4 regions of the Pseudoalteromonas sp. SR43-2 genome follow, and region 4 is predicted to be linked to each of the others. Evidence: predicted binding sites of a transcription regulator. Region 4 holds the regulator's gene; each other region holds the start of a gene.
What was found. Region 4 encodes sigma-54, which starts transcription at its own class of promoters, with help from an activator protein. Its sites were predicted from a motif close to GTTGGCACGNNNNTNGNNT; they were not measured.
Positions count from the first base shown of each region.

Region 1: a site for sigma-54 is predicted at 3,477-3,495, ahead of H5120_RS09645 (EF-hand domain-containing protein). Genes of this name have one in related genera too.
Region 2: a site for sigma-54 is predicted at 3,573-3,591, ahead of H5120_RS07400 (DUF2726 domain-containing protein). Genes of this name have one in related genera too.
Region 3: a site for sigma-54 is predicted at 4,736-4,754, ahead of H5120_RS14225 (flagellar basal body rod protein FlgF). Genes of this name have one in related genera too.

Region 1 covers NZ_JACJED010000009.1:91,503-99,820, reverse strand. Annotated here, with positions in the region: gene yfbV (terminus macrodomain insulation protein YfbV) at 1-369, shown strand, start outside; gene H5120_RS09665 (putative RNA methyltransferase) at 366-1,181, opposite strand; gene H5120_RS09660 (energy-coupling factor ABC transporter permease) at 1,178-1,825, opposite strand; gene xthA (exodeoxyribonuclease III) at 1,831-2,637, opposite strand; gene H5120_RS09650 (hypothetical protein) at 2,878-3,309, shown strand; gene H5120_RS09645 (EF-hand domain-containing protein) at 3,537-4,058, shown strand; gene scpB (SMC-Scp complex subunit ScpB) at 4,210-4,800, shown strand; gene rluB (23S rRNA pseudouridine(2605) synthase RluB) at 4,797-5,666, shown strand; gene H5120_RS09630 (YciK family oxidoreductase) at 5,748-6,494, opposite strand; gene H5120_RS09625 (VolA/Pla-1 family phospholipase) at 6,701-8,318, shown strand, end outside.
Region 2 covers NZ_JACJED010000006.1:159,339-167,656, reverse strand. Annotated here, with positions in the region: gene tyrS (tyrosine--tRNA ligase) at 1-1,098, shown strand, start outside; gene H5120_RS07410 (regulatory signaling modulator protein AmpE) at 1,162-2,106, opposite strand; gene mtnN (5'-methylthioadenosine/S-adenosylhomocysteine nucleosidase) at 2,107-2,814, opposite strand; gene H5120_RS07400 (DUF2726 domain-containing protein) at 2,937-3,533, opposite strand; gene folE2 (GTP cyclohydrolase FolE2) at 3,649-4,569, opposite strand; gene arcB (aerobic respiration two-component sensor histidine kinase ArcB) at 4,801-7,119, shown strand; gene arcA (two-component system response regulator ArcA) at 7,136-7,852, opposite strand.
Region 3 covers NZ_JACJED010000016.1:113,593-121,910, reverse strand. Annotated here, with positions in the region: gene H5120_RS14255 (chemotaxis protein CheV) at 1-670, shown strand, start outside; gene H5120_RS14250 (protein-glutamate O-methyltransferase CheR) at 691-1,521, shown strand; gene flgB (flagellar basal body rod protein FlgB) at 1,667-2,074, shown strand; gene flgC (flagellar basal body rod protein FlgC) at 2,080-2,511, shown strand; gene H5120_RS14235 (flagellar hook assembly protein FlgD) at 2,525-3,205, shown strand; gene flgE (flagellar hook protein FlgE) at 3,266-4,633, shown strand; gene H5120_RS14225 (flagellar basal body rod protein FlgF) at 4,791-5,534, shown strand; gene flgG (flagellar basal-body rod protein FlgG) at 5,556-6,344, shown strand; gene flgH (flagellar basal body L-ring protein FlgH) at 6,361-7,044, shown strand; gene H5120_RS14210 (flagellar basal body P-ring protein FlgI) at 7,056-8,150, shown strand; gene flgJ (flagellar assembly peptidoglycan hydrolase FlgJ) at 8,317-8,318, shown strand, end outside.
Region 4 covers NZ_JACJED010000001.1:61,910-70,227, forward strand. Annotated here, with positions in the region: gene H5120_RS00320 (HPr family phosphocarrier protein) at 1-20, opposite strand, end outside; gene rapZ (RNase adapter RapZ) at 63-908, opposite strand; gene ptsN (PTS IIA-like nitrogen regulatory protein PtsN) at 927-1,379, opposite strand; gene hpf (ribosome hibernation promoting factor) at 1,384-1,671, opposite strand; gene H5120_RS00340 (RNA polymerase factor sigma-54) at 1,698-3,197, opposite strand; gene lptB (LPS export ABC transporter ATP-binding protein) at 3,267-3,992, opposite strand; gene lptA (lipopolysaccharide transport periplasmic protein LptA) at 3,989-4,534, opposite strand; gene lptC (LPS export ABC transporter periplasmic protein LptC) at 4,524-5,078, opposite strand; gene kdsC (3-deoxy-manno-octulosonate-8-phosphatase KdsC) at 5,075-5,626, opposite strand; gene H5120_RS00365 (KpsF/GutQ family sugar-phosphate isomerase) at 5,627-6,598, opposite strand; gene H5120_RS00370 (calcium/sodium antiporter) at 6,602-7,570, opposite strand; gene H5120_RS00375 (ATP-binding cassette domain-containing protein) at 7,826-8,318, shown strand, end outside.

The DNA of each region.
Region 1 (8,318 bases), on a different contig from region 4:
CCTTTGTTTTTAGAGTTTAGAGTGATTAGAGCGACAGAACTTGCCATTACAGTAATGCCAATCTTGGCTATGCTAACGTTGTTTTTTCAGCTTAATTACTTAGGATCTGATTTTTTACCTCAAGCTATTGCGAGTGCATTGTTTTTTATATCGTTACCTTTACAAGGTTTATTTTGGTTAGGCAAACGAGCGCAAACGCCTTTAGATCCTGCGATGCAAAAATGGTACAACGAGCTGTACACTAAAATGGCGGCTAATGGATATCAAACGCAGTTAAGTGAGAACAAGCCCCGTTATATGGAGCTTGCTAACTTACTTAAAGATATGTTTGAAAAAATGGATAGAGCATTTACTAAAGAGCAGTTTTAGCGGGTTATACCATCATCTATTTTGGTAAACTGAGTAATATAAAATGATAAGGTGACATTGTGTTCACCTTTTTCTTCGAGTGCTGTCCAGTGCTCGGGTCTAAATTTCCATGCAAATGGCGTCATCATTATTAAGTTTTTAATATCAGTAAAGCTAAGCGCTACATGCTCTGTTAAAAGAGCCTGTTCTGATTTTTGAAACCCTTTTGGCGTGGCTATTTCAGTATGTTCGTTTACTACTGAATATATATACGATTTTAGCTCTTTTAAATGATAAGGGCCTGGGCTTGCTACCACTAATGTTGCGTTTTTATTAGCAAGACGTTCAATCTCTTCCTCAAACAAAGGTGCAAATACGCTAATAAGTACATCAGCAAATTGACTTTTAAAAGGCGCTTGGCTAATTGATGCAACACTAAAATGGCAATTAGGGTAGCGCTTTGCCGCATATTTCACGGCAGATTTTGAAATATCGACACCGTATACAACTGCGTCTGTTTTACTTGCTATTGCTTGGGTATAAAACCCTTCACCGCATCCTAAATCTATAACCGTATTCGCACTTATTCGACCGACTAAATCGCTAAGATTTTGTTGTAAAAAGCGGTAGTATCCACGCTCTAAAAATGCGCGTCTAGCTTGTACCATTTCAAGGGAGTCACCCGGTTGTTTTGAATTTTTTTGTTGTACTGGCAGTAAATTAACATACCCTTCTTTGGCAAAATCAAAGCTGTGGTTATTAGCACAACGAAGTGTTGAATCAGCTTTCAAAAGTGCGAGGTTACATAGCGGGCATTGATATTGTAGACTCATGAGTCTAGGTAGTCCTTATCGTAAAAAGTTTTTACCCAATGCGGGCGATAGGTGATCATAATTGTTATAGCCATGCCGTTGAGCATTGCTTCAGGAAACCAAATTATGGCACTTAAATAAACGTAGTTATCTGCAAGTTCTTGCCAATTGTATTGCCCTATAGCTAAGTAAAATAAAGCACCTAGGCCTATTTTTATACAGGCTATAAATCCTGCGGTTATAAACGCACAAACAAATATATAAACAAAAAAATGACGAGGTAAATATTGGTAACTAATTATAAAGCCAAGATAGCTCAATAAAATAGGAATAAACGCACCAATAAACAGTTGTACTGGTAACAGCTCAAGTTCAATTTGACCAAAGGCAGCGAGTAGCGCTGTGGCAAGTAGGCTACTTAAAATAGTCAATCGCCAGCCTAAAATTAATGTAGCAGCCGTAACACCTAGGATGTGTAAATCAAGGCCAGTTAAAATGCCAGCCTTTATTCGCCAAAGCACTGCAAACACTAACGCACATGCAAGAACTCCAGTTTGACGGGCTGGCGTATTAAGCAATGTTTTATATGTTTTTTTATCAAAGCTTAGTAGGGCAATAATAATTACAAGGGCCCAAAGTAGCCCTTGTATTGTTATGCTGAGCATAGTAATTACTTAAAGGTTGACCATATAGGGGCATGATCTGAGGGTTTTTCAATACCGCGCAGTTCGTAGTCAATACCAGTATCTATACAGCGTGCTGCAAGCTCATTAGTTGCAAGTACTACATCTATTCGAAGCCCTCGGTTATCTACAAACCCTTTAGAGCGATAGTCAAACCACGAATATTGATCGTCTGTTTCTGGGTTTTGTTCTCTAAAGGTGTCTTTAAAGCCCCAATTAAGTAATGTTGCAAGCCATTCACGCTCTACCGGTTGGAAAGAACATTTACCCGTTTTTAACCAACGCTTTGCATTAACTTCGCCAATACCAATATCTAAATCGGTGGGTGATATGTTGATATCGCCCATAACAATGACGTCTTGATCAGGGGTGTGGTTGGTTTCAAGGTGTGTCATTAAATCTTTATAAAATTGTCGTTTATAAGGGAATTTAGTTTCGTGATTAATATTATCACCTTGTGGGAAATAGCCATTCATGACTGTAAGGTCGCGACCGTTATCTTGTTCAACAGTGACGCTTATCATGCGTTTTTGCGATTCCTCTGTATCGGTAGCAAAGCCTTTTAAGACCGATTTAGGCTCTTTTTTGCATAACATAGCTACGCCATAATGGGCTTTTTGGCCATGAAAGTAGACGTGATATCCCATTTTTTGTACATCTTCTAGTGGGAATGCTTCGTCGTGAACTTTAATCTCTTGCAAGCCAATAACGTCTGGTTGATGTTTGTCGATAATAGCTTGTAATTGATGAAGACGAGCACGCAGACCATTGATATTGAAAGAAATCACTTTCATAAAATTTACCTTAAAATTGGATCTATTTAATGAATTAAATTGTATCAGTAAATACGCGTACATAACATGACTGAAATGAGAAAATAGCTGCACAAATGTTGATCAATTGGTGGGTAAAGTTTAAACATTGTAAATGCAGTATTAATTTTTTAAATAAATAAAAAATTCAATTGAACTTAACTTTATTGAATATATAATGCGCGAAATTCACTTATTTAGCTCGTTCAAATAGGATCTCTCATGAAAACACAACTACTTTTAGCTACTGCTTTATTAGCATCTGCAACTGCTTCAGCACAAAGCAATACTTACTTCAGTCAAGATAATAAAATTGAGTCTAAGTTATGTGTACTAAGCGCAAACGAAGGCTTTAGTGTTGCTCGTAAAGAAGCTGCTCAGCACGGTGTTTACTTATCTCGTTTTTCTAAAAGCATTTTATGTAATGGTGAAGATATTCGCGATATTGCTAAAAAAACGACATTAAGCAACGCATCAGTTGAGAAAGTAGAAGTATTTGCAAAAGATGCTCAACAAGAAACTCAATTATGTATGACGGCTTTAAAACAAGGTTTAGCACCTGTTCGTCAAAAAATTGGTAACTTAAACTCATTAAAATGTAATGGTCAAAACGTTACTGAGTTTGTTAAACGCTACCAAAACGCAGCAATCTAATTATTAGCTGAACTATATAACTAAAATTGAGATACCTGGTTTTTTACCGGGTATTTTTTTGCAAAAATTACAAGGTTGTTTGCAAAGCTTGCAAGCTTAACTTATTGAAACTGTTCAATAAATGCACTAATCAAGATTAAGTTGTTGATTCTTATAAGTTAACTATTATTGGCATTGGATTTGTATTAGTTAAAGTGACATTTAATTAATTACGAAGGATACGTCTTATGAAAAAGTTAACATTAGCAGCCACTATTTTAGCATCATTAAGCCTAGCGGCTTGTTCATCTAATCAAGGTCTTGAAAGAATAGACAGTGACTTTGCAAGTTTAGATAATGACAGCGATGGCTACATCTCAAAAGTTGAAGCTGATGACGATAGCATTTGGGGCCATTTTTCAAATATTGATACCAATATGGATAATGAAATTAGCCGCAAAGAATTCAACACTTACATGAAGTTAAACAATGGTAAAGTAGCCACTGATTCTGAAGTAAGTGAGTCGGCATTTAAAGCTGAAATCGCTAAATTTGATAAAATTGAAAGCAGCTTTTCAAGCTTAGATAACGACAGTAATGGATATATCTCGGTAGTTGAAGGTAACGATGATGATATTTCAAATCACTTTGGTTACATGGATAAAAACCAAGATAAGCGCATTAGCAAAAGCGAGTTTATGGGTTACATTAAAAAATACGGTAACGCAGTAGCTGAAGATGATGCACTAGAAGCCATTAAACACAGCTAATATTTGTTGTTTTAAAGAGTAAATTAAAAGCCAGTGATAATCACTGGCTTTTTCGCGTTTAAAATTTAGTTATTTAGTAGATATATTTTCCTAGTTTGGCGTTGTTCTGTCATAATAGATGGCTGTGTATTTTTATTTGTTAAGAGTGTGTATGGCGGGTCGGCGAATTAGTGATGAACAACTAGTTGAGATCATTGAAGCAGCTATTTTTGTTGCAGATAAGCCTGTTAGTAAACGCCACCTTAAAGACACTGTATTAATAGATTTAGCTATTTCTATGGCGCGAATAAACGACGCAATAGATACAATACAAGAACATTTTCAAACTCGTGGTATTCGCTTAGTTGAAGTGGGTAGTGGGTATCGGTTTCAGGCATGCAGTAGTTTAAGCCCTTGGTTAAATAATTTATGGCAAGAACGCGCACCAAAATACTCGCGTGCTTTACTGGAAACATTATCACTTATTGCATACAGGCAGCCTATTACACGCGGCGAAATTGAGCAAGTAAGAGGTGTTACTACGGGTTCGAATATTATTAAAACCCTACTGGAAAGAGAGTGGGTTAAAGTGGTAGGGCATAAAGAGGTTCCGGGTAAGCCGGCTTTATATGCAACTACTAAACAATTTTTAGATTATTTTTCGTTAACTGGGCTTGAAAACTTACCTGCGCTGCCAACAGAGCAGCAAAGTAAAATTAACCAGTTATTGAGCGATCCTTCTGTGAGAGAACCATCCGAATGAGTATACAAGGTGAAAAGTTACAAAAAGTCTTAGCCCGTGCAGGCGTAGGCTCACGCCGTGAAATGGAAAAATACATTGATGCTAACCGCGTTAGTGTAAACGGTAAAGTGGCAAAGTTAGGTGACCGTGTTGAAGAAACCGATTTGATTCGTGTTGACGGGCACACTGTAAAGATTGAAGAAAAAGCAGATAGAATCTGTCGTGTGATTATGTATAACAAACCCGAAGGTGAGTTAAGCACACGTAAAGATCCAGAAGGGCGTCGTACAGTATTTGACCGACTTCCTCGTATTGATGGTGAGCGTTGGATTGCGGTTGGCCGATTAGACGTTAATACTTCGGGTTTGATGCTCTTTACTAATGATGGTGAATTAGCTAACCGCTTGATGCACCCGAGCTATGAAGTAGAGCGTGAATACTCTGCGCGTGTATTTGGTGAAGTAACCAATGAAACGGTTAAAAACTTACTACGTGGTGTTGAGCTTGAAGATGGTCCAGCCAAATTCACGACTGTAACCCCTATGGGTGGCGAAGGCGTTAACCGCTGGTTTAACGTAACGTTAAATGAAGGACGTAACCGTGAAGTACGTCGTTTATGGCAGTCTCAAGATGCGGAAGTATCTCGTCTTATTCGTATTCGTTATGGTAAACTAGAGCTTGATAAGCGCGTGCCACAAGGTGGTTGGATGGAGTATGATTTAGAAACAGTAAACTACTTACGCAAAACCGTTAAATTAGGGCGCGAGACACAAACTAAGCTTTCTGTTATGCCTGAAAAACGCAAAGATAAACGCGCTAAAATCAACCAGATCCGCAAAGCAGTTAAAAAACACAATCAACGTGTTAAGCTTACCAAACGTAAATAATAAATTAGTTATTTATTGCACACAAAAAAGCCGCTAATTGCGGCTTTTTTAATGTGTTGTTTAAATTTTTTAAACTCTAAATTACTTTTTTACTTGAGCATCTAACGATTCGCCATTCACTTTACTAGAATCATCGCTCATCAAGTATAAGTAGGTTGGCATTAAATCTTCTGGTGTAGCAAGCGCTTCTCTATCTTCTCCTGGGTATGCAGCAGCGCGCATAGAAGTGCGAGTAGCGCCTGGATTAATACAGTTTATACGAATATTCGTTTTGCCTACTTCACATGCCCATGTTTGCATCATGCCTTCTACTGCAAATTTTGAGATGGCGTATGGCCCCCAAAACTCACGGCCTTTACGGCCTACACCTGATGACGTAAATACTATCGATGCATTATCAGACTTACGAAGAACAGGAAAAAGCGCTTTAGTGATCATCGCTTGCGCGGTCACGTTTACTTTCATTATGTTTTCGAACGTAGATGAGCAAAAATGTTCAAGTGGACCAAGTGACCCTAAAATACCGGCATTATTGAGCAAGCCATCAAGGCGGCCAAATTGATATTCTATTGTTGCAGCAAGGTCACGATAGTTTTGTTTAGTTGCACCTTTTAAGTCCATGGGCACAATTGCAGGTTTAGGGTAACCTGCATTAACAATTTCATCGTAAACACATTCAAGTTTATTAGTTGTTTTTCCTAATAAGATAACTGTAGCGCCGTATTTTGCATACGTAATTGCTGCTACTCGGCCAATACCATCACCGGCGCCTGTTATTAAAATAATTTTATCTTTAAGTGCGTTTTCAGCCGCTTGATATGTGTGCATAAAAGTACCCATCCATCTATTTTTTTTGATTTTAACATAGCGAAACGTGAAGTAATCGAATTTATTGTAAAATTAGGTGGCGAAAATAGAAACTTTACGTTAAGTTTAACTGGTCTAATGTCTCATTAATAACCTGATTACATTGTTTTAACTTAATACACTGATTAAACACACTATAAAAATAAAATATGTGCGGAGCCAACAATATGAAAAAAATGCTACTTTCACTCTCTGTTACAGCTGCTTTGGCAGGTTGTGGCGGCGGAGAAACGTTAGAAGATGTTAAAAACGACACAGCAACCGTTATTCCAACAGCAACGGTTACATTTGACCCTGCTGCAGGTATCTTATCGGTACCTAATGATTTATTAATGAGTGGAACCCAAGACGGTACACTTAATATTCCTGGAGAATTAGATGACGACAATGTGTCTATTTCTCGTGCAGCTTATGCTGACCCTCAGCTTGCTCTAGGCGCACTTGACGGTTGGTCTTCTCAGGTTCCTTATAAAATCGATTTAACATTTCCGCCAAATGTTAGCTTAGATGAAACGTCTGCTGGGACACCAGGTACAGTCCGTATTTTTGAAGTAGTAATGGGTGCAAGTTTAACTGACGCAGAATGTTCAGTTGTAGCTGCAGGTACAGCTTGTAAATTGGTCGGTGAGCTTACTTTTGGGGTTGATTTTGTTACTCAAGCTTCTGGTGATGCCGTTGCAATTATTCCTTTAAAACCATTTACGGCAGGTAGCTCATACATCAATGTACTAACTACTGGTCTTAAAGATTCATTAGGACGCTCTATCGAGCCTTCTTCTACTTATGGACTGGTTAAGCAAGAAGCGCCATTAATTACAGAAGCCCAACTTGGTTTGCAGGGCGCTGTTAACAGTTACGAAAATGTAGTTGTAAGTTCAGGAAATATAACAAAAGAAGATATTATTTTTTCTAGCGCAATGACTATTCAGTCTGCGGGGCCAGTACTTGGGACAATTAAAAAATTGCTAGCTGCAAGTTTGCAACAGCCTGCGATGCCAACGCCTGCGCTTCAAGTTCCTGAACAACCGATGGTAAATGTACAACAGGTATTTGCTTCTCAGGGTGTAGAAGTGTCTGCTGCTTTCTCTGGTGTGCAATATCAAAAAGGTAGCATTATGCTACCGATGTATTTAGGTACACCAACGGGTACTGATATTAGTGATTTAAGTGATACATATTGGCAAGGTATGTGTGATAACGCGGTGGCAATAATCGGTTACAAGGCCGTTGCTGGTGATGCATTTCCGACAGATCCTATTAGTGAAAATGATGGTTTATGTTCTGCATTAAGTGACGGGCAATTACGTGACTTAGGACTAGATAGCACACGTCATTTAACAAAATATAACTCCATTCCAAAAGTACAAAGCATGGCAAATGTGCCAGTGCAAGTTACTAAGCCTATTTTACCAATAATTAATGGTGTACGTGCGCAGTTACAATTAGATCCTATCGCAATGCCTGATAGCGGATGGCCAGTTGTTATTATGCAACACGGTATTACAACACAAAAAGAAAGTATGCTTGCTTTAACGGCGCAGCTTTCTATTCAAGGCTTTGCAACAGTTGCTATTGACCATCCAAGACATGGTGAGCGTGGAATAGATGTTGATGGTGATGGAACAGACGACTTTAATGCAACAACGGGTTCTGTGCTTAGTTACATGAATTTAAGTTCATTACTTGTTGCGCGTGATAGCTTACGTCAATCAGCGGCTGATTTATTAGGTTTACGTTTAGGTCTAAACTTTATTAATGATGCAACGATTAATGCGCAAGATGTAA
Region 2 (8,318 bases), on a different contig from region 4:
ATAAAAGCAGGCTTTGATCCTACAGCGCCTGATTTACACTTAGGACACACTGTACTAATTAATAAAATGAAAACCTTTCAGGATTTAGGTCATGAGGTTATTTTCTTAATTGGTGACTTTACTGGCATGATTGGTGACCCAACGGGGAAAAACGTAACGCGTAAACCACTTACTCGTGAAGATGTACTAGCCAATGCCGAAACATATAAAGAACAAGTATTCAAAATTCTAGAGCCTGCTAAAACCACTGTTGCATTTAACTCTACTTGGATGGAAAAGTTAGGCGCTGCAGGCATGATTAAACTTGCTGCAAACCAAACCGTAGCACGTATGCTTGAACGTGATGACTTTAAAAAGCGTTATGGAAGCGGCCAACCAATTGCAATTCATGAGTTTTTATATCCACTGGTACAAGGTTGGGATTCGGTTGCACTAGAGTCAGATGTTGAACTAGGTGGTACTGATCAGCGCTTTAACTTGTTAATGGGCCGTGAGCTACAAAAAGTAGAAGGTCAAAAGCCGCAAACAGTATTAATGATGCCATTACTTGAAGGTACTGACGGCGTTCAAAAAATGTCTAAGTCGCTTGGTAACTACATTGGTATTACTGATGCACCTAACGATATGTTTGGTAAAATAATGTCAATTAGTGATGTGCTAATGTGGCGTTACTACGACTTATTAAGTGCGCTTTCTATTGAAGAAATTGCAGCTCAAAAAGAACGTGTTGAGCAAGGTACGAATCCGCGCGATATTAAAATTGAACTAGCTAAAGAGCTAATTGCTCGTTTTCATAGTGAAGCTGATGCACAAGGTGCACATGATGATTTTATTCAGCGTTTTCAGAAAAAAGCGTTACCAGATGAAATCCCAGAGCTAACAATCACTATTACAGAAGATACTATTTTAATTGCTAACTTGCTTAAAGAAGCAAATTTAGTAGTAAGTACATCAGAAGCAATGCGTATGATTAAGCAAGGTGCAGTTAAACTTAACGGTGAAGATAAAATCACTGATACCAAACTTGAAATAGCAAAAGGCACAACTGCTATTTACCAAGTAGGTAAACGTAAGTTTGCAAACATCACTGTAGCTTAAGCACAGTTTAAAAACTAAAAAACCAGCCTCGGCTGGTTTTTTTGTGCTCGTATTTTGAGCCCTTTAAATCAATTTTAATATTTCAATGCTGGCTATCACTAGCAACCAAAATACACGCGCCTGATTTAACCTATTAATTATTACAGGTACATCCTCGGGTGTAGGTAGTCTATCAGTGCCAATACGCATTTTATTAAAGCGAGTACCTAAATAAACTGCAGGCCCGCCCAGCTGCACGCCAAGTGATGCAGAACATGTGCTTAAGAGCCAGCCTGTATTTGTTTGATAAAAATGCCTGCCATAATGCTTTATATAATGCATGCTTTGTTTGCTTGCTCGACTTGCTGCAATAGTTAAAGCGAGTAAGCGCATGGGAATATATTCAATAATAAACAAGAGTGTTTTAAGCGGCTTTAAAAAGTAACTATTTGGGGGGATATCACTACGCCAGGCTTGTTGTATTAAGGTAAGTAACCGATAGGCAAGGGCAGCAATAGGACCAAATGCTAAAAATATAAATATGACTACGAAATAGTATCGAGCGGTGCGCAGTATTAAGCTCTCAATTAATGCTTTGATAATACCAGCTGATGAAAGTCTATTAACTTCACGGGCAAGCAGTGGCTTTAGTAATTCGCGCGCTGTGGATTTTTGATTTTGTTTAGTTAGCTTTGCAATGCGAAGTGCTTTTTTATCAATGCTCTTACTTTCTAAGCATAAGTATAAAATAAGGCCAGCGAGTAATTCAGGATAAAAAGCAAACTCGAGTAGCAACACTACAATAATGAGAATGACACTTAAAATAAGTGAGCTTGCGAGTATAGCTGCCAAATATTGATAGCTTTTAGGTTCTTTGCTTTTGTATATACGTTTGCCAATAGCACTAAAAACAGCATTTAACGCCGTATTAGGATGATACCAGCTAATAAGGGGAATAAAGCGCTCAGCAAGGAGCGCTAGTATAAAGGCAATAAAGTCCAAGTGATTTTGAACAATATTGCTAAGCATTTACAAAGATACTGCTGTTAGTTTTTCTAAAAGTGCAACAACCATTTTAGATGAGTTGATTGATGCTGTTTCTAGGTATTCTTCAAATGATTGTGGTGACTCTTTACCAGCAATATCAGACATTGAGCGAATTACAACAAATGGTGTGTTTAGCGTAAAACACGTTTGTGCAATAGAAGCACCTTCCATTTCAACAGCAAGCATTGTAGGAAAATCACTACGTGCTTTATCAATGCGTATAGGGTCACACATAAATGTGTCACCAGTACAAATTAAGCCAACGAGTGTTTTAACATCACTGATTTGTTCGATTGTTTGCTGTGCTGCTTCAACTAATTTAGGGTGTGCTGCAAAGCCTGCCGGCATTTGTGGTACTTGGCCAATTTCGTAGCCAAAAGCAGTTACGTCTACATCGTGGTGACGTACTTCTGACGAAATTACTACATCGCCAACACTTAGCGATGGATCGAATCCACCGGCTGAGCCTGTGTTAATTATGCAATCAGGTTTGAAGTTATCGATCAGTAAGGTAGTTGCAATAGTTGATGCGACTTTACCAATACCAGATTGAACAAGTGTCACCGTGTTACCAGCCAACTCGCCAGTATAAAAAGTGAAACCTGCTTTAGTTAAAATTTGTGGGTTTTGCATAGCTTCACGTAAAATTTTAACTTCTGGCTCCATTGCGCCAATAATACCAACATTCATAAAGTTTAATTCCTGAGTTTGAATCACTTGATTATACGTGAAGTTAACAATAAAAAACAAAAAAGCGAGCTTGTTTATGAGCTCGCTTTAAATACTTTTTAGGAGAGTATTTAATTCGTTTTTTAAATTTCAGCTAACGCGGTGGTTTGCGCTTTAGCCTGAGAAGGTGAAAGTACCGCTGGCTTATGTGAGCGATTACGAACAGGCCGCTGAGTTTGTGTTGCTGCAGGCTTACCAAGTTTAAACATAATTGCATCGCGTACTTCAGAAGGGCGGTAGCCCGATTTAACTTTCATACGAATATGTGGAATGCCCGCAGACTCTAGTGCACCGTTTACAAACCAGTCGCGTTGAGCTTTGTGGCCATCTTTGTTGGCATTGTTAACTAGGTCAACAGCAGCAATGATTGTTAGTTTTTCTTTGTCGATTAAAACAAAGTCGAGTTGCTTATTTTTAGCTTTAGCTAAAGCAGCACGTTTAGACTTTACTGAAAGGCCTTGCTTACAGTCAATAACGTCGATTAACTTAACACGACTAACAATTTTATATTGATCGCCAACAGCACGCTCTAGAAGATTTAAAAAAGCGCCTTCAACCTGCGTAAAAACAGTTTGCTTGCGAGTAAAAGGATACGGGTTTCCGCCATCGTCATTAAATTTTGACGCAACAACAGAGGCCCCGACAACTAATACTAGGATTAATAATAAAGCGAATTCCATACGGTAACTCCATAACAACAAATTGACACTGCTCAAACAAAGCAATTTACGTGCCTAAAAAGTATGGGTTATAAAATAATTACCGGCTGGTTTACAAGCAATAGCTACACAGCGATTAAGCTTTGTAGCCTCCTTTAACACCTTTCACTGCAATAGCTACAGCATCGTGTGCATGCAGTGATTCATAGTGGTTTATTTGCAGCCAATAATCACTGTAATGGTTTGCCTCTAGCAATGCTTTAATTTTACGCGCTGCATCTTCACAAAACATAAGGTTTTGACCATTCAAACGGGCAAATTCTTGCTCATCTTCACGTTTTACTGCTGCTTGTACTGGTGTTTTAAGCTCAGCTTCAAGAGTGTTAATTAGCGTAACTACGTCAAATTCTTGAATGTTGCTATCAAGCTTTACTTTTACGTTGGCAATAGAGCGCTGCGAGTGGGGAGTCGCTACAATACCTTGTGTAGTGCCTAGCCATTCGTGCACATCTTTTTGGCTCAACGTTTCTTGGTTAAACTTTTCGTTAAACGCGTTTTGTATAAGCTGGCGCGCAAGTGCAGCAGAGCATGGGCACGTTGAAGAATAAGTAACATCTACGGTTAGCTCGTAGCTAATAACGTTATTTTCAATCGTACTGGTCAGTACAACTGGGTAGCTTTTCCAGCCCGCTTTACCACTTAATAGTGACTTACGGCGTAGCGGTAATTCAAATTTAAATTCAATTTGTGCTTTATCGCTCAGCCCTTCGTGGCTAGTTATAAAGGTATCGAGTGCTTGCGCTATTGTTTGCGGATTGACTTGCTGCTCAGTTGAAAGCAGATCAAGTGCCAAAAATAGACGTGACATATGAATGCCTTTGGCATCTTCTTTATGTAAATTTACAAATGCACGAGCTTTGGCGTTTACTGTAACTGGAGATAAGTCTCGGGATTCAAAAATAAATGGCAGTTCTATTTCGCCCATGCCAACCCAGTCTAATTTACCTGTTTGTAAAGCGGGTGCAGTGTCTGCTATATCTGGCATATTGGTTTGCATGTGCGCTACTCGTATTTTGGGGATAATAAAGCGGGGCATTTTACACTAAATAATTTATTGCTGAAATGATGAGTTTAATAGATGAGCTAAATCAAACATGAAAAATTCTGTTTTTATCGCACAACGTGAGTAGTGGTAGGAGAAAAATGCTAAAATCTGGGAAAATGGTATGTTTATACATACGCATTGCCTTCTTTATATTAAGTACACAGCTAAGAGATAAAATTACGTATGACCGATTATTCTTTGAGCCCTTGGGCTCGGGTACTTTCCAGCTCAATAACGCGATTTGGTGAATTTAAAACCGCTGCTATTTGTTACACTTTATTTTTAACTGTATCTCTTATTTTATCGAGCATGTTTTATTATGTGGCGATAGGCGAATTACACCTGGTTGATATTTTAGCCGTGGTATTTTTTACGGCTGTAGTTTCTCCTTTAATTATAAGTGTGTTGCTTAATTCAATTCGACAACTAGATGCCTCATATGCTTATTTAGATAGCGCCACCAAGCAAGAAAAGCTTTTAAATCAAACCTTAAAAGATAACATTAATCGTCTAAATATCGAAATTGATGAGCGTAAAATGGCATTTCATGCCAAGCACCGCGCTATTGAAGAACTACGACGAGAAATTGCTGAGCGTAAAAAAACACAACAAGAACTTGCTCAACAAAGCATGCTGCAGCGCTCAATAGTAGATTCATCTCCTGATTTGTTTTATTACCGCGATAATAATGGCGTGTTTGCTGGTTGTAATAAAATGTTTGAAGAAGTAATGGGCAAATCAAGTAGCGAACTAATTGGCAAAACGGTTGAGCAAATATTTCCTAGTCACTTTTTATCTGAAGTTTTGAAAACCGATAAAGAAGTAGAGCAAAGCCATAAAGCGCTGACTATTGATGTGGGTTATGAGGTGAATGGTGAAATGCGTTGGTTCGAGCTGCGTAAATTGCCTTTTATAAATGATGACGGTGACTACATTGGTTTACTGGGCTTTGGTCGTGATATCACAAGTCGTAAGGAGGCCGCTCAAGCGCTCGAAACGGCCTATAAAGACAAAGGTAAGTTTATTGCTACATTAAGCCATGAACTTCGAACACCGCTTAATGGTATTGTTGGTTTAACACGAATGCTGCTTGATACTGACTTAAACAAACAGCAGCGTAGTTGGGGTAATACTATATTTTCGAGTGCTGAAACGCTCGGTAATATTTTTAACGATATTATTGATTTAGACAAAATAGATAGAGATCAGCTCGATATAGTGACCAACTCTATTAACGTGTCAGACTTTATAAATGACGTTGTTAACTTTGCGGGCTTAATCGCGGAGCAAAAAGAGCTAGAGTTTGATATTAAGCGCAATGGGATGCTGGATATTTACGCACAGCTCGACCCAACTCGCTTACGCCAAGTTGTTTGGAACTTAATTAATAACGCCGTTAAGTTTACACAGCAAGGAAAGGTAACTCTTGAATGTAGCCGAGAGAATAGAGTTGAAGGCCCGTGGTTAGTTATTAAAGTATCGGATACCGGCCAAGGTATTCCGCCAGAGCAGCTTGCTCATATATTTGATATGTATTACAAGGCGCCAGACTTAAACGGGACTAACGCTATAGGCTCAGGTATTGGTTTAGCTGTAACTAAGGCGCTTGTAAGTGCAATGAAAGGAATAATTACAGTAAATAGTACTGAGGGCGAAGGGAGCTGCTTTACAGTGCAGATACCGCTTAGTTTATGTGTAGCACCAACAGAGCAAAGTTATGTTGGTCGTGGTTTGTATATTTTACTAGTAGAAGATGTACCTCTTAACGCCGAAATTGCTACAAACTTATTAGAGCAACGCGGGCATGAGGTATTGTGGGCTGAAACCGGTGAAGATGCACTCTCGTTTGTCGAAACCGAAGATGACTTAGATTTAGTATTACTTGATATGCAATTGCCTGATATAAATGGTGACGTAGTTGCCAAACAAATACGCTCAGACAGTCACTTTGATAAATTACCCATTGTAGCTCTGACCGCCAATGTTCGTAGTGCTGAAGAAGAGCTTGAAGGTATATCAATACAAGGAGCGCTTGCCAAACCAATTAACACAGTGAAGCTTGATAAAATGCTGGCCGATTTATTTGGAATTAAGCAAAGTGAATGCACAGAGCCACTGTTAAAAGTAAGTGAAGAAGCCCTTAAAGGCATTGATGCACACTTATTAGATATAGAAACAATAGAAGACTTTGTCAATTCAATGGGCTTAGTTGTGTTTAGACGCAGTAGTCAGCTATTCGAAAAGCTAAGTCCACAATATCAGCAAGAGTTACTTACTTCATTAAATACTGGTGATAGAGAAGAGTATGAATCAGTAGCGCATAAACTCAAAGGTGCGGCTGGCTCAGTAGGTCTTAATGATGTGCAGCTTCATGCCAAAATAATGGAACATGGTGCGATTGATGAATCTGATGAGGTGTTAAAGCAGTGGTTAGATATTCTGGCAGATAAAATAAATGAAGGACAAAAAGCCCTTCATTTATTTTTACAGCAATTAGAGTGAAACTAATTAGCTCTAATTAAGCGTCAATTTTACCAATGAAACGGTAACCTTCACCATGGATGGTGCTGATTAACTCAGACGTTGAGTTATCACTTTCAAAATGCTTACGAATGCGACGAATAGTAACGTCAACAGTACGGTCATTTGCGCGAAGCTCACGGCCTGTCATATGCTTAATTAATTGCTCACGGCTGAAAATGCGACCTGGAGAATCAAGCATTAAACGAAGTGCTCTGTACTCACCTTTAGGTAAACGCTTAGCGTCGCCATTTGGAGAAGTAAGACAACGGCTGTTTTCATCAAGTTCCCAACCATTAAACGTAATAACACCATTTGTTTCTAGTGCTGACTCTTCACCACCTAAGGCAGTACGAGTAATAAGGTTGCGAGCTCTGATAGTTAATTCACGCGGGTTGAACGGTTTAGTAACGTAGTCATCTGCGCCAATTTCAAGACCTAAAATACGGTCAACATCGTTATCACGACCAGTTAGGAATATAAGACCTACTTTACGCTTTTGGCGTAATTCACGGGCTAAAATAAGACCGTTTTTACCAGGAAGGTTGATATCCATAACTACAAGATTAACGTCATCGTTATTTGTAAGCTTGTCATGCATATCATCGCCATCAATGGCTTCAATAACTTTGTACCCTTCAGCTTCAAATAAACTAACTAGGTTCAGTCGAGTTACGTCTTCATCTTCTACGATTAGAATGACTGGCGTTTGCATTATTAATTAACCTTTTGGAATATATTATTTATAAAAAATCGGTGACTAATTTATAACCGATTACTAGAGATTACTAGAGATTATAGGATTATACCCATTTGTTAACAAGGAAAAAACAAATTGGATAAAAATAAAACAGTAGGGTGTCCAAAGTCTGCTAAAAAGGACAGTGCAAAAACTACTGTTTAATTGATATATACATGGATGTAGCTATTTGAATCATAAAGTCGAAGCCATTTTCCTTTGATAATTGACATATCATTCAATCAAACAAGGTACTTAAAATAATCAGACTAATTCAAAGCAAAACTATATCACTTTTTAACCTTTCATCAATGTATGTGATACAGCAAAGATAAAAAAGTTCATAAATCGCTTGGTAATATTTATTTAAAGCAATTAAATAATGTTACGCACTTATCACATGCCTCATTAATGAGGTCATTAAATGCTAATTCAAGGATAA
Region 3 (8,318 bases), on a different contig from region 4:
AGACAGCTTTATAATCATTGCTGAATACAATCGCTCTGTGCAAGGGTTTTTAGTGGGCGGAGTTGAACGCATTGTAAATATGAATTGGGAAAAAATAATGCCACCGCCATCAGGCGCCGGACGTTATTCATATTTAACGGCAGTGACCGAAATCGAAAATGAATTAGTCGAGATTCTCGATGTAGAAAAAATTCTCAACGAAATTTGTCCAGTAAACACAGAAGTAAGTGCTGAAGTTGCACAAAGTGGCGATATTCAAAGAGATTTAGGCGAACGTATCGTATTTATTGCAGATGACTCTGCTGTTGCCCGTAATCAAGTTAAACGAGCCTTAGAGCCGCTAGGTGTTCAAACAGAGCTTGCTAAAAATGGTAAGGAAGCTTTAATTAGGCTTAAAGAAATAGCAGAGCTTGATTGTAAAAATGATATTACAGAGCGAGTAGCATTACTTATCTCAGACGTTGAAATGCCAGAAATGGACGGCTATACCTTAACAGCTGAAATAAAAGCAGATCCCAAACTTGCACCTTTGCATGTTATTTTGCATACCTCTTTGAGTGGTGTTTTTAACCAAGCGATGATTGAAAAAGTAGGGGCAGATGACTTTATTGCTAAATTTAACCCAGATGAATTAGCAACAGCGGTTAAAAAGTGGGTTCATTGTGATTAACAAAAATAGGTGCTACTAACTTGAATAATAAAGATTTGCAGCAAAGTGAATACGACCAGTTTCGTTCGTTTTTAGAGCAGCAATGCGGCATTGTTTTAGGTGAAAATAAACAGTATTTAGTTAAAAGCCGACTTGCTCCGTTAATGACTCGATTTAATGTGGGATCTTTATCGGAATTGGTTAGTAAAACTCTCGGGCCTCACGAGCGGCAATTAAGAGCCGCTGTTGTTGATGCAATGACCACCAACGAAACTTTGTGGTTTAGAGATCAATACCCATTTGAGTTGCTCCAAAACAAGCTTTTCCCTGAATTTAAAGATTTAAGAAGACCTTTAAAAATTTGGTCTGCTGCCAGTTCGTCAGGCCAAGAACCTTATTCAATAGCTATGTCGGTTGCTGAATTTAGTGCTAAGCAACCAGGTGTGCTTCGTATGGGGGCACAAATTATTGGTACCGACATATCTAATACCATGCTTGATATGTGTAAAAATGCAGAGTATGACGCGCTGGCACTTGCCAGAGGGTTATCTGCAGAGCGTCGTAAAAAGTTTTTTAAAGACAGCGGCAACGGTATGGCACAAGTAAACGATACAATAAAAAAACAAGTTAGTTTTAGGCATTTAAATCTGCTTGATTCTTACGCGTTAATGGGTAAATTTGATATTATTTTTTGCCGAAATGTACTAATTTACTTTGCGCCTGAAATAAAAGCTAAAATTATTAACCAGTTTGCACAAGCGTTAAATCCAAACGGTTACCTATTTTTAGGCGCGTCAGAGTCCCTAACTGGCCTAAGTACTGAGTTTGATATGGTTAGGTGCAACCCTGGTATTATTTACCAAAAGAAGTAATTAAGCTAACTCCCTTCCCTAAAACGACGCACCTAGCGTCGTTTTTATTTTTAGATACATAGCCTTATAAAAATATAGCAAGCCCTAATATTAATGGCTTATTTTTTGCTTTATTAATGGGTAAGTCAATTTTTTGGAGAAGGTTATGGCTATCAGTTTTGATAAAGCATTAGGTGTGCATCCGCAAGCCATGTTGATCCGTTCACAGCGAGCAGAATTAATTGCAACTAATATAGCTAACGCTGATACGCCTGGCTATAAAGCAAAAGATATTGATTTTGCCTCTGCATTAAAAGCGGCAAGGTCAACCCAGCAAAGCGGCAATACTATGGTAAGAACTAATGATAAACACATTGGTGGAGGTACTCATAGTATGGGCAGTTCAGAATCATTTCGTTTGCCAAATCAATCAGATACAGGTGATGGTAACTCGGTTGATATACAAGTGGAACGAAACTTGTATACACAGAATGCTATGGAGTATCAGGCCAGCTTGCAATTTTTAAGCGGCAAATTTAAAGGCCTGAATAAAGCTCTCGGTAGTCAAGGATAAAAATTATGAGTTTATATAATGTTTTCGATATTGCAGGTTCGGGTATGAGCGCACAAAACGTTCGCTTAAATACTACAGCTAGTAATATTTCTAATGCTAATACCATTAGTTCATCTCAAGACAAAACGTACCGAGCGCGCCAACCTGTATTTGCGGCTGAGCTAACAAAGGCTTCAGCATCAGTAAGTAACCAGCAGGGCTCCGCAGTTGGTGTTAAAGTTTTGGGCATTGTTGAAAGCGATGCACCATTACAAATTGAATATAACCCAAACCATCCAAGTGCGGATGAAAATGGCTATATCTATAAACCCAACGTTAATGTTGTAGAAGAGATGGCAAATATGATTTCTGCCTCTCGTTCTTACCAAACAAACGTGCAAGTTGCTGATGCAGCTAAGCAAATGCTAAGTAAAACACTGTTGCTAGGGCAGCGGTAACCGAGGGTAGGTTATGAGTAACGATATTAGTACATCTTCATCCTATTTAGACTCTATACGCTGGCAAGAGCAACAAGTTGCTACCAGTGATAATGAGAGTGATGCGTTAACACAAGAAGACTTTTTCTCTTTGTTAACTCAGCAATTATCGTATCAGGATCCCAGTAACCCTGCGGATAATGACCAAATGATTGCTCAAATGACTAGCTTTACGATGGCGCAAGGGATTACAGATTTAAATACTAATTTTGAATCTTTAGCCTCTTCAATGACATCTAATTCAGCACTGCAAGCATCTACACTTGTAGGCAAACAAGCTTTACTAGAGTCAAACACCCTGGATTTAAATGAAACAGGTGATGCCAGAGGCTCTGCAGTGGCAGAAGAAGCCGTTGATAACTTAAAAATTAAAGTTACTGATGCATCAGGTCAGCTAGTAAGAACTATTGATATGGGTTCTCAGCCAGCAGGTGCGGTACGTTTTGCGTGGGATGGCAAAAATGAAGCTGGTGAGCGTTTACCTGAAGGTGAATACTCAGTAACCGCCGAAGGAAGTACTGACGGTGAATTTTCAAGCTTACCCATTGCTACGTTCAAGAACATTGAAAGCGTTAATATTAATGGCTCAAGTGGCATTATTATTAACACTAAAGAAGGTGCGGTTAGGCTGACAGACGTCGCAGAAATCGCGTAATAAATTTTAATTATACTTCGCCTGTCAGCAGGCTAAATATTAACAGGTTAGAGGTGAATTATGAGCTTCAATATTGCATTAACTGGCTTAGCTGCCGCACAAAAAGATTTAGACGTAACTGCAAATAATATTGCAAACGTTAATACCACAGGTTTTAAAGAGTCACGCGCTGAGTTTGCCGATGTTTACGCATCATCAGTATTTAGCTCTGGTAAGACTAAAAATGGCGACGGTGTGCAAACAACCATGGTTGCGCAGCAGTTTCATCAAGGCTCACTACAATTTACAAATAACTCACTTGATTTAGCAATCACTGGTGAAGGTTATTTTGCGATGACAGACGATTTATCTTCGCAAGATTTAACATATACACGTGCAGGTGCATTTAAGCTTAACCAAGATAACTTTATGGTTGACGCAAAAGGTAACTTTTTACAAGCATTCCCTGTTGATTCATCTACAGGTGATACAACGTCGGTAAGTTTGAGCACAACAAACCCAATTCAAATCCCTGATTCGTCTGGTTCACCTCGCGCAACAGAAAATGTATTTTTGTCGTTTAACTTAGATGCAACAGCAGATGCTCCGGGTATTGCTTTTGACCCAACATCTAGTGGTACTTATAACTCATCTACGTCAACAACGGTATATGATTCACTAGGTGAACCACATATTTTACAGTACTTTTTTGCTAAAGAAGATGATGCCGCAGCAGGTGGTACAGATAACAGTTGGGAAGTATACGCAACACTCGATGGCAAAGTCGTTGATGCCACAACTGGTGGAGAACAAACCGCGCCTTATACACCACTTACCACCCTTGGTTTTAACTCAAGTGGTTTACCATCAACAACAGGTGGTGTGGCAAATACAAATACAACTACTTTTGATGAAATACTACTACCAGCGGGTTCTGGTACTGGTTTATCAACATTACTAGACAATGGTGCAACTTTCCCTGGTACTGGTATTGAGCTTAACTGGCGCGATGAAAATAACACAGCTGGACGTATCCCAACTCAGTATTCAAGTGGTTTTGAAGTAAAAGCACTCGATCAAGATGGCTCAACAGTAGGCCGTTTAGCCGGAATTGATATAGGAACAGACGGTAAAATTGTCGCTTCTTACAGTAATGGTGACTCAACATTCCTAGGCCAAGTGGCTATGGTACGTTTCCCAAATTCACAAGGATTATCACAAGTGGGTGATACAAGCTGGAAGCAAAGTATTGATTCAGGTGAACCTGTAGCGGGTGAAGCCGGTTCGGGTACGTTTGGTGGAATTAACTCATCAGCGCTTGAGCAATCAAATACTAACCTTACAAACGAGCTTGTAGACTTAATTACTGCACAGCGTAATTACCAAGCAAACTCACGTGCGCTTGAAGTTAACTCAACTATTCAGCAAAGTATTTTGCAGATTCGATAAGCTAAACCCCATTAAATATATTAGGCTGCATTTTTGCAGCCTTTTTTATAAGTCCTCTTTGTAAGCCCTTCTAAATACCTCTCAATGTTGCGTCAAATTTAATCTGGCACCTATTTTGCATTTATAAGTTCAGAGATTTTTTATGTGAGTCGATACTATGGACAAAATGGTCTACATTGCGGCCTCTGGCGCTAAGCAAAGCCTACAAGGGCTTGCGCTTAAAGCCAATAATTTGGCGAATGCAAATACAACAGGATTTAAAGCTGACTTTGCCCAGGCGCGTTCTATGCAAGCGTTTGGCGAAGGTTTGCCTACACGTGTATTTTCAATGCAAGAGCGTCCGGGTTCAAACATGGTATCGGGTGGCATTGTTCAAACCGGGCGAGACTTAGATATCGCAATGAGCGATAACGCATGGCTTGCTGTGCAAGATGCCTCCGGTAATGAAGCTTACACAAAAGTGGGTACGTTAAACGTTACTGCTCAAGGCATGCTTGTAACCAGCCATGGTCGTCAAGTTATTGGCGAAGGGGGACCTGTAATTTTACCCGTCCCAGTCGAAAAAATAGGGTTTAGCCAAGATGGCGCTATTCAAGTTCGACCACAAGGCGCTCCTGCTAACTTTTTAGAAGAAATCGACACGCTTAGAGTGGTAGAAGCAAATAGCTCACAGCTCGAAAAAGGTAACGACGGTTTATTTAGACCAAAAGCAAATGTAACAGTAGATACCTCTGCCAATGTAAAAGTTTTAAGTGGTTCGCTTGAAATGTCGAATGTGAATCCGGTTCACGAAATGGTCGACATGATAAGCCACCAGCGCCAATTTGAATTACAAGTGAAATTAATGAAAACAGCTGAAGAAATTGACGAGCGTCAAGATCAGTTATTACGCATAGTTTAACTTTAAAGTGAGGACACGATTATGAATCCAGCATTGTGGATCAGTAAAACGGGGCTAGACGCTCAACAAACCGATATATCGGTTATCTCAAATAATTTAGCGAATGCGAGTACCGTAGGTTACAAAAAAAGCCGCGCTATATTTGAAGATTTACTTTATCAAAATATTAATCAACCGGGTGGTCGTTCATCGCAAGATACCGAAATGCCGTCGGGCTTAATGTTAGGTGCGGGTGCTAAAGTTGTAGCTAACCAAAAAGAGTTTACGCAAGGCAACATGTTGACCACCGAAAACTCACTAGATTGGATGATTTCTGGCGAAGGTTTTTTTGAAGTACTGCAACCAGATGGCAATATTGCTTACTCGCGCAATGGTCAGTTTACTACTGATGGCGATGGACGAATTGTGACATCGGGCGCAGGTTATGTGATTCAGCCAGAAATGAATGTACCAGATGACGCGCAATCAATTACGGTTTCGCAAGACGGCGAAGTATCTGTACGTGTTGCAGGCCAAGCCGATAACGTTGTCATTGGTCAGCTGACTATTAGTGACTTTATTAATCCATCGGGTCTTGAGCCAATTGGTCAAAACCTTTATACCGAAACGGCTGTAAGTGGTGCGCCTGTACAAGGTAATCCTGGTGTTGAAGGGTTAGGTAGTATTATTCAAGGCTCACTCGAAACATCTAACGTAAATGTGACTGAAGAGCTGGTAAATCTAATAGAAACTCAGCGTATTTACGAAATGAACTCAAAAGTAATTTCGGCCGTTGACGAAATGATGAGTTATATCAATCAACAGCTTTAATAGAATAGGGGGAATTATGCGTAATATTATTTTATTTGCAGCGGGCACATTATTTTTAAGTGGCTGTATGTCTACGCAAAATAGTGAGGTAGTGCAGGACGACCCTTACTACGCACCTATGTACCCCGAGCCTATTTTAGAGCCGCTGGTAGCCACAGGTTCATTGTTTAATACTCATACATCAAACGACTTATATTCTGATAAAAAAGCGCTACGTACTGGCGATATAATTACGGTTAAATTGCAAGAGTCTACTCAAGCAACAAAAGCCGCTAAAACAGAAACAGACAAAGAAACTGACGCAAGCTTAGACCCAGTGATTGGCTTAGGTGGTCTACCTGTAAATATAGGTGGCGATAGTATTCAGTTTGGTATTGGTAGTGATTCGTCGTTTACGGGCGATTCAAAATCAAACCAGTCAAACAGCTTAGTAGGCGATATTTCGGTAAATGTTATGCGTGTTTTACCTAACGGTAATTTAGTTATACGCGGCGAAAAATGGCTAACGCTTAATACCGGCGAAGAGTTTATTCGTTTAGAAGGGCTAGTACGCCCTCAAGACGTAAGCGCCGATAATACGGTTGAATCAAACCGCATTGCTAATGCACGTATTCAATACTCAGGTAAAGGGCAAACGCAAGAGGCGCAAAGTCCTGGTTGGCTTACACGTTTCTTTAGCAGTTCGCTGTTTCCATTTTAGAGGGTAACAACATGAATAGCCTTAAAGCTTTATGCTTAGTTGTGTTATTAGGTTGGCAGTTTACTGCCAGTGCTGAGCGCATAAAAGATGTGTCTATGGTTGAAGGCGTACGCTCTAACCAATTAGTCGGTTATGGCTTAGTGGTTGGTTTACCGGGCACTGGCGAGCAAAACTCATACACACAACAAAGTTTTAGAGGCATGTTGAACAGCTTTGGTATTACGCTACCTTCAACTCAAAGTCCTAAAATTAAAAATGTTGCTGCTGTTGCTGTACATGCAGAATTACCTGCATTTAGAAAACCCGGGCAAACAATAGATATTACGGTTTCTTCTATTGGTAGTGCAGGCAGTTTACGTGGAGGTACTTTACTACAAACTTTTTTAAAGGGTGTAGACGGTAACGTGTATGCAATTGCACAAGGTAGTTTAATTGTTGGTGGCTTAGGTGCACAAGGTCTTGATGGTAGTAAGGTTGTAATTAACACCCCTACAGTTGGTCGTATTCCAAATGGTGCAACAGTTGAACGCACAGTAGAAAGCCCATTTATGCAAGGCGATTACATTACTTTTAATTTAAACCGCCCAGACTTTACAACGGCAAAACGCCTAGAAAAAACAATTAATGACTTAGTTGGCCCAAATAGCGCACAAGCAATTGATTCTGTTTCTATTCGTGTTATAGCACCGCGCGATGCATCCCAGCGTGTATCGTACTTATCAACACTCGAAAACTTAGAATTTAAACCAGCTGACATGGCCGCTAAAATTATAGTTAACTCGCGCACCGGTACAATTGTCATTGGCAAGAACGTTAAGCTTCAGCCTGCGGCTATAACTCATGGTGGCTTAACAGTAACAATTGCAGAACAACAAAACGTGTCACAACCAAATCCGCTAGCAAACGGTGATACAGTTGTCACGCAGCAAAGTATTATTGATGTAGACCAAGATGACTCGCGCGCCTTTGTATTTAACCCTGGTGTAAGCCTTGACGATTTAGTTCGCGCAATTAACGAAGTAGGCGCAGCGCCTGGTGACTTAATGGCTATTTTAGAAGCACTAAAAGAAGCTGGCGCAATTAACGGACAGTTGGTTGTTATATAAATAACTCAGGCCAATAAATAACGTATTACTTAAGCCCTATATTTTTGAAATTAGGGCTTTTTATTTACAGCAACTTAAGTTTATTATTTTTATCTTCCTCGTTTTATCGGTAGTGGCTCAATTTTTGCATTTTTAACTGCATTATTCATTTTGTGTCAAAAAGCCGAT
Region 4 (8,318 bases):
AAGGTATCTTCACAATGCATAACTTACTCTACCTAAGCTGAACAGGTGATTATTCAGCTATATTATTTTTCTTGTTCGCGATGGCGAATTTTTACATTGGGATGTGTCATTGCAAAACTTTCACCGATAGTTTGCGCTAAATACACAGAACGATGTTGCCCGCCTGTACACCCAATAGCAATGGTTAAATAACTGCGGTTATTTCGTTCTAAATGCGGTAACCACGTTTGTACAAATGTTTGAATTTGCCATGTGAATTTTTGCACTATGCTGTGATTAGCTAAATAGTCTTTAACCGGTTGATCTAACCCATTTAAAGGCTTTAACTCTGGTTCCCAGTGTGGATTTGGTAAAAAGCGTGCATCAAATACGTAGTCTGCTTCTTTTGGTATACCGTGTTTAAAACCAAATGATTCAAATGTGACAATCAGTTGCTTATCTTTTTTACCTAAAATCTTTTCACGAATAGATTCAGCGAGTTGATGAACACTTAAATCAGTCGTATCTATCATAAAGTCGGCGCGAGTGGTTAATACATCAAGTAATTCTTTTTCTTTTTTGATGGCTAAATCAAGCGGCAACGAGTCTATTGATAGTGGGTGTAATCTGCGTGTTTCAGAAAAGCGTTTGATCAATGTCTGATCGTCGCTATCTAAATAAAATAACGTAGGGTTTGCAAAGCCTGGTAAGTATTCAAGAATATCGTTAAATTCATCTTGTTCTTTAGGGATGTTGCGCACATCTATGCTAACAGCAATTTTATCGTAGCTATCAGACACACTGCGAACTAATGAAGGTAGTAGGTTTACTGGAATATTATCAACGCAATAATAACCTAAATCTTCTACAACGCGCAAAGCAACCGACTTTCCAGAACCAGAACGGCCGCTTATGATAATTAACTCCATTTAACACCCTTTATAAAACTATGATTGATCGACAATAACTTGGTAAAGCTCAGTATCAGATTTTGCACTGCGTAACTGTTTACAAAAATCTTTGTTGTTTAGTTTATCAGCAATGGTTGCTAGAGTCTTTAAGTGCTGCTGGTTATCGCCATCTGGTACGATGAGTGCGACAAAAATATCAACAGGGCGATTATCGATTGCATCAAAGTTTATTGGAGTTTCGCTAACGAGCACTAAAGCCAAAGGCTCTTCTGCACCGCTCATTCTTCCATGAGGAATAGCAATGCCACGCCCTATACCTGTACTACCTAATTTCTCTCTGCTCATTAAAGCATTAAGAATATCTTGTTGCGGTAAATACGGAAGTTTGTCGTGAGCAAGTTCGCTAATGAACTCTAAAATTCTTTTTTTGCTATTAAAAAGGACCGCAGCTTTGCTGCAGTCCTGGCATATAAGTGAACTTAATTTCATCATATTAGTGTCGAGCAAGCTTCTCTTTGTGTTTGATTACTTGGCGATCGAGCTTGTCGATCAACGAGTCAATAGCGGCATACATATCTTGATGTTCTGTAGAGGCAAATAGCTCAGCACCGCTTACGTGTATTGTGGCTTCTGCTTTTTGATTTAACTTTTCTACATCGAGAATGACATGAACATTATTAATATGATCAGAGTGTCTTTCAAGCTTCGCAAATTTAGTATTAATATAGTCTCTTAGTGAATCGGTTAATTCTACGTGACGACCAGTTAAGTTTAGTTGCATAAGCATTACCCTCTTAGTTTAGCGTCTTAAATCAGACTTTTACGCTGATTTGACGGTGGAATAGCAAGAGATTCGCGGTATTTTGCGATTGTACGTCTCGCTACTTTAATTCCTTGCTCAGCCAATATATCCGCTATTTTGCTATCACTCAATGGTTTTGCTGAGTTTTCTGCTGCGATTAATTTTCGGATAAGCGCACGTATTGCTGTAGATGAACATTCACCACCGTTTTCAGTACTTACATGGCTTGAGAAAAAATATTTAAGCTCAAATATACCACGGGGTGTATGCATGTACTTTTGAGTAGTCACACGCGAAATTGTCGATTCGTGCATTTCTACCATTTCAGCGACATCATTTAAAACCATTGGTTTCATGGCTTCAGGGCCATGTTCAAAAAAGCCTTGTTGTTGCTTAACAATACAATTAGTAACTTTTAATAGCGTGTCGTTTCTACTTTCTAAGCTTTTAATAAACCATTTAGCTTCTTGTAAATGTGAGCGGATAAACTGGCTGTCGCCACTTGATTTTACAGTGCGAGACATTGCCGCGTATTGGCTATTAACACGAATTTTAGGCATGCTATCTGGGTTTAATTCGACAACCCAGCGGCCTTTAATTTTTTTAACTGACACATCAGGAATAACATACTCAGATTCTTCCCTTACAATAGTATCTGCAGGTTTTGGGTTGAGAGTATGTATTAGTGTCATCACTTCTTTAAGCTCTTCTTCTTTAAGCTTAGTTTTTTTCATTAATGTACGATAGTCGCGAGCTGCTAATAGATCAATATGCTCGGTTAAAATCATTTTCGTTTCATTAATGTAAGGTGTTTCTTTATCAAATTGATTAAGCTGAATACACAAACACTCTTGTAAACTACGTGCGGCAATACCCACAGGATCAAACAGTTGGATGCGTTTTAATACCGCTTCAATTTCATCAAGTTCGACTTCGTTATCATCTTCGTTTTCTTGATTAAAGCTTTCTAAAATCTCTTCGCAGCTTAATGTTAAAATACCTGAATCATCGACGGCCTCTACAATCGCAATAGCGATGGCTTCATCGGTAGGGCTAAATGGCGTTAGTTGTAATTGCCACATTAAATACTCATGGAGCGTTTCAGTAGAGGCGCCTTGGTATATTGATTCGTCTTCAGGCATTGGACCTGATGAGGCTGCAGGAGCGGCACTCATGTACTCATCCCAACTAACATCCATAGCCATGTCGTCACTTAGCGTGTCTTTTGCAAGTGCTTCACCAGTATCTTGTTCATATTCGCTCGGAGCATCATCAGCAGATGCGCTAACAGTTATGTCATCGGTATCAGCTTTTTGCTCGTTTTTACCAGCAGCGTCTTCAGAATAGTCTGCCTCTTCAACCTCTAATAGTGGATTACTGTCGAGAGCTTCTTGTATTTCTTGCTGGAGATCCAATGTACTGAGTTGCAACAAACGAATAGCTTGTTGCAGCTGTGGAGTCATTGTAAGTTGCTGGCCCATGCGCAGCTGTAGTGATTGCCTCATGTATCTCTAACAATCCTTTTATGTTGTTATAATTAATACTAGCAGATGCTTAAAGACATGGCGTAAATGTTACAGCCTAAATTGCTCGCCTAAATAAACATCGCGTACTGTTTTATCATTTAATACGTGTTCTGGAGTACCTGATGCAATCAGCTCCCCATGAGAAACAATGTAGGCTTTTTCGCAAACATCAAGGGTCTCTCTTACGTTATGGTCGGTAATTAATACTCCAATCCCACGATTTTTAAGATGTTCTATTATTTTCTTTATATCTAATACCGAAATAGGGTCAACACCGGCAAACGGTTCATCCAGTAATATAAATTTAGGATCTGCTGCCAGCGCTCGTGCTATTTCTACACGACGACGTTCTCCACCCGATAATGCCATACCTTGGCTATCACGAATGTGTTGTATGCTAAATTCATCTAATAAGTTATTGAGCGTATCTTCTCTGGCTTGTTTATTTAGTTCTTTGCGCGTTTCTAAAATGGCCATTAAGTTTTGATAAACAGTCAGCTTTCTAAAAATTGATGACTCTTGCGGTAAGTAGCCTATGCCTAATCTAGCACGACTATGCATAGGTAAAAGAGTAATATCGTTATCATCAATAGATATTTTACCTTTGTCGCTAGGAACAAGCCCTACGATCATATAAAAAGTCGTTGTTTTACCAGCACCGTTAGGGCCAAGTAAGCCAACTATACTGCCAGCTTGTACTTCGAGGCCGACGTTTTTTACAACTTCACGACCTTTATAGCTTTTTGCCAATAGTTCTGCTTTTAATGTGCTCATGGTTGACCTTTATCGCCTTTTTTACTTTTTTTAGTTTCGATCGGTACTAAAATTGTGTGAACGCGGTCAGTTGAGTTTTCATCTTTTTCGGCACTGATGAGCTGCTGCTCTATGTCGTAGGTAATGCTTTTAGCATTTATTTTTTGTCCGGCTTGCGATACTTGTGCATTACCAACAAGCGTTAAAAAACGCTTAGATACATCATAACGTACTTCGTCAGCACTGGCGCTCATAGTCGTGCCATCTGATTGCTTTTCTTCAAAGTGCGCAGGGCTACCTGTGGCAATTAATAATTGTTTATTATCACCAAGTTCATCGCGTTTGTGTACTTCGAGGCGATCGGCTGTAATGCGGCGATTACCGTGAATTATCTCAACGTTTTTCTCAAAAATCCCGACATTAGCTTTTAATTGACCTTCTTGCTTGTCGGCACTTATTGAAATTTGATTGGCAGCAGGTTGCGTGTTTTGCTCTGCAGCACTACTATTAAACGCTAGTATAAGTGTAGGAATTATAAGTGATTTTAATATTTTATTGGTCATAATATATGGTTCGCGTATGGTTAATTAGTTTTATCACTTCGGTTTTTAAGTCGGCCTCTAGGCCTTTACCAGTGATTTTTAAATTGGGTCCAGTGATAATGACGGGTTGCTCCGAACGCATTGTTAATAGCTTTATATCTACCTGAATATTATCAGCATTGATTTTGTCTATCATGGCGTTATCGGTTAAATTTTTGGCAACCACATTACCTTCTAAAATTAATTGTTTATCTTCGTATAATGTTGCTTCGTCTGCATTTATTTGCCACGTTTGTTGTTCGTTATATAAAGTAAAAATGGGTTTTTCGAAAAACGTGAAACCTAATTGCTGGTATAGCTCCATTTTAGCCGCAGTGACTTTGTGGCTAATTTTACCTTGCTCATCATAGGCTGTCTGTTTGAGCTCAATAGCAATGTAATCAGGCTTAGCAATAACTTCTGGCTCAGCCTGAGGCACAATATTTGTTTGTGTAAAATAAGGGTACCAAAGCCAAACCATACAGCTAATGAATAAAACGCTTAATATTATGCGCGCTGCATTCATGAACTAGTGCCTTGTGTAGTCAATGTTTTACCATTTTCAAGCATGAGCAAATCGGTGAGTTCTCTCACAGCACCAAAACCGCCAGGCATTTGCGTTACATAATGTGACAAACGCTTAATAAGTGGGTGGGCATCATTTACTGCAACGGCAAAGCCTACTAACTCCATAACAGGCATGTCAGGACCGTCATCACCAATATAAGCAATTTGTTCATCGCTAAGGTTGAGTTTATCTTTTAATTCTTGATAGGCAATGAGCTTATTTTCTTGGCCTTGATAAATATGCTGTACGGTTAAGCTGCTCATACGTTGTTGTACTATCTGTGAATGACGACCAGTAATAACAGCTACTTCAAAGCCACTGTTTATAAGTGCTTTAATGCCAAAACCATCTTTTGTATTAAATGCTTTTAGCTCTTCACCTTGATTGCCAAGGTAAATACGGCCATCAGAAAATACACCATCAATATCGCATATAAGTAGTTTTACTTTTTTAGCGCGTGCTTTTGCATCATCGCTCAGCGGTTGATAGAGTTCTTCAAATTGCATTTATAACACTCCTGCTTTTAATAGGTCTTGCATATTTAATGCGCCAATAGGTTGGTTTTTCTCATTGACGACGATTAGGCCATTTATACGTTTACGTTCCATAATATTGAGCGCTTCAGCGGCTAAAATATCTTGCGTAGCTGTAGTACATGACTTAGTCATAACAACATCTATTTGTGTTGTATGAATATCAATTCTTTGTTCTAAAATGCGACGTAAGTCACCATCGGTAAATAACCCTACGAGTTGCTGATTTTCATCAACAATGGCTGTCATACCTAACCCTTTAGCTGACATTTCAATTAGGGCATCTTTAACTGTTTGTGAAACATCAATAATAGGTGTATTTGCGCCGCTGTGCATAACATCTTTTAAAGTAAGTAATAAGCGCTTGCCTAAACTACCACCTGGGTGAGATAGCGCGAAGTCATCAGCTGTAAAGCCGCGAGCTTCTAATAATGCAACAGCCATGGCATCGCCCATCGCAAGCGTTGCAGTGGTACTTGATGTAGGGGCTAGACCCAATGAACAAGCTTCTTTTTCTACTTTAATGCACACATGTACATTAGCAAGGGTTGCCATGGTTGATTGCGTATTGCCAGTCATCGCTATCATTTTGGCACCAAGTCGTTTTAAAACCGGAATGATATTTAAAACTTCGCTGGTTTCCCCTGAATTAGAAATAAGCATAACCACGTCATTTTTAGTGATCATACCTAAATCACCATGACTTGCTTCACCAGGGTGAACAAAAAACGCAGGGCTGCCAGTGCTTGCAAGAGTTGCCGCTATTTTATTGCCTATATGGCCTGATTTTCCCATGCCAATAACAATAATACGGCCTTCACAGTCGTACATTAATTGGCACGCATTATGAAAATTTTCATCTACATATTGTGCAATATCACTAAGTGCTTGGCGCTCAACATCTAAAACGCGAAGGCCTTGTTCAATAAAGTTTAGCGTTGCCATCATTTACCCTACTTGACTAAAAATATACCCTTGGTAACCCAAAAACGCTATTAGCAATAAGCCGCCTTCTACCCTATTGATACGCTGGGTGCCTCTAAAGTTCAATGACATAATAATAAGAGCAAGTGTTGCACCAATCATAATTAATATATCTCGGCTTACTAACGATGGATCAATTGCTGAAGGATTAATAATACCTGCTAGAGGTAATACAGCTAAAATATTAAATATGTTTGAGCCAACAATATTACCTAGTGCTAAATCATCTTCATTTTTAAGTACACCTGCAACCGAGGCGGCAAGTTCAGGCAAGCTAGTACCAATGGCAATAATTGTTAAACCAATGACTAAGTCGCTTAAGCCGAAGTATTTAGCAATATCAACAGCTGAGCCGATTAAAAAATGAGAACTAACCGGCAAGAGTATCATGCCGACAATTAACCAAAATACCGCTTTTTTAGTAGGTACATCGTTTGGTACATCGTCGCAGGCTTCTGAGACAAATGGGTCATCTTGGTTTTTTGCACGCATAGATACAATAATTAACCCACCGATGAATACGATAAAGCCAACTAAAAGCGCAACACCTTCACTAAATGAAAAGTAGTTATCTGAGAACACATACCAAGTAGCTAAAGATACGAGCATCACTAATGGCATTTCACGTTTTAACGTACTAGATGAAACTGAAAGAGGGCGAAATAGAGCTGTGATACCTAACACAAGTAAAATGTTTGTAATATTAGAGCCAACAGCATTGCCAACGGCTGTGTCGGTTTTGTTAGCTAAAGCGGCAGAGGCTGAAACCATCATTTCAGGGGCTGAAGAGCCCATGGCTACAACGGTCAAACCAACAATAAGTGTAGGTACACCAAAGTTTTTAGCAAGAGCCGCAGCCCCATAAACAAACCTATCGGCACTCCAAACAAGAGCTGCAAAACCAAGAATTAAAATAACAAACGAGGTAACCATTGTGTTAAGCCAGTTATACAAAATACGGATGGCGCGAATAGTAACAAAAGCCAAGATGAAAGTATAAATAAAAGAGTAAGGTCAACTAGGTAACAATGTTGCTTTTAAACAGCTAATTTAAAAATTTAAGCCGGGGTTAAGCTGTTTTGAGCGAGTCTTATAATCCTTTTCATGGGTGTATTACAAAATCTTACGAATTGTTTTTTCCATCTTTGACAAAAAAGCTTTAAAATAGGGGCACTAGTGAACATTTTTATGGAGAGCGACTTGTCGCAATCAATAGTAGAAGTCAAGGATGTTAGCTTTTCGAGAGGCAATAGAACCATATATAAAAATATGAGTTTTAGCGTTCCTAAAGGTAAAATTACTGCGATTATGGGGCCAAGCGGAATTGGCAAAACCACTATGTTGCGTTTAATTGGTGGTCAGCTTAAACCAGATTCAGGTGATATTTTATTTGAAGGTGGCAGCATTCCTAAAATGTCTCGTAAAGAGTTATACGAAGCACGTACTAAAATGAGTATGCTTTTTCAAAGTGGTGCGTTGTTTACTGATATGTCGGTATTTGACAATATCGCGTTTCCTATAAGAGAGCACACAAAGCTAAGTGAAGACCTGATTCGATTAGTTGTGTTAATGAAATTGCAAGCTGTTGGACTACGTGGCGCTAAAGATTTAATGCCATCTGAGTTATCCGGCGGTATGGCAAGGCGTGCTGCACTTGCACGCGCTATAGCACTTGATCCAG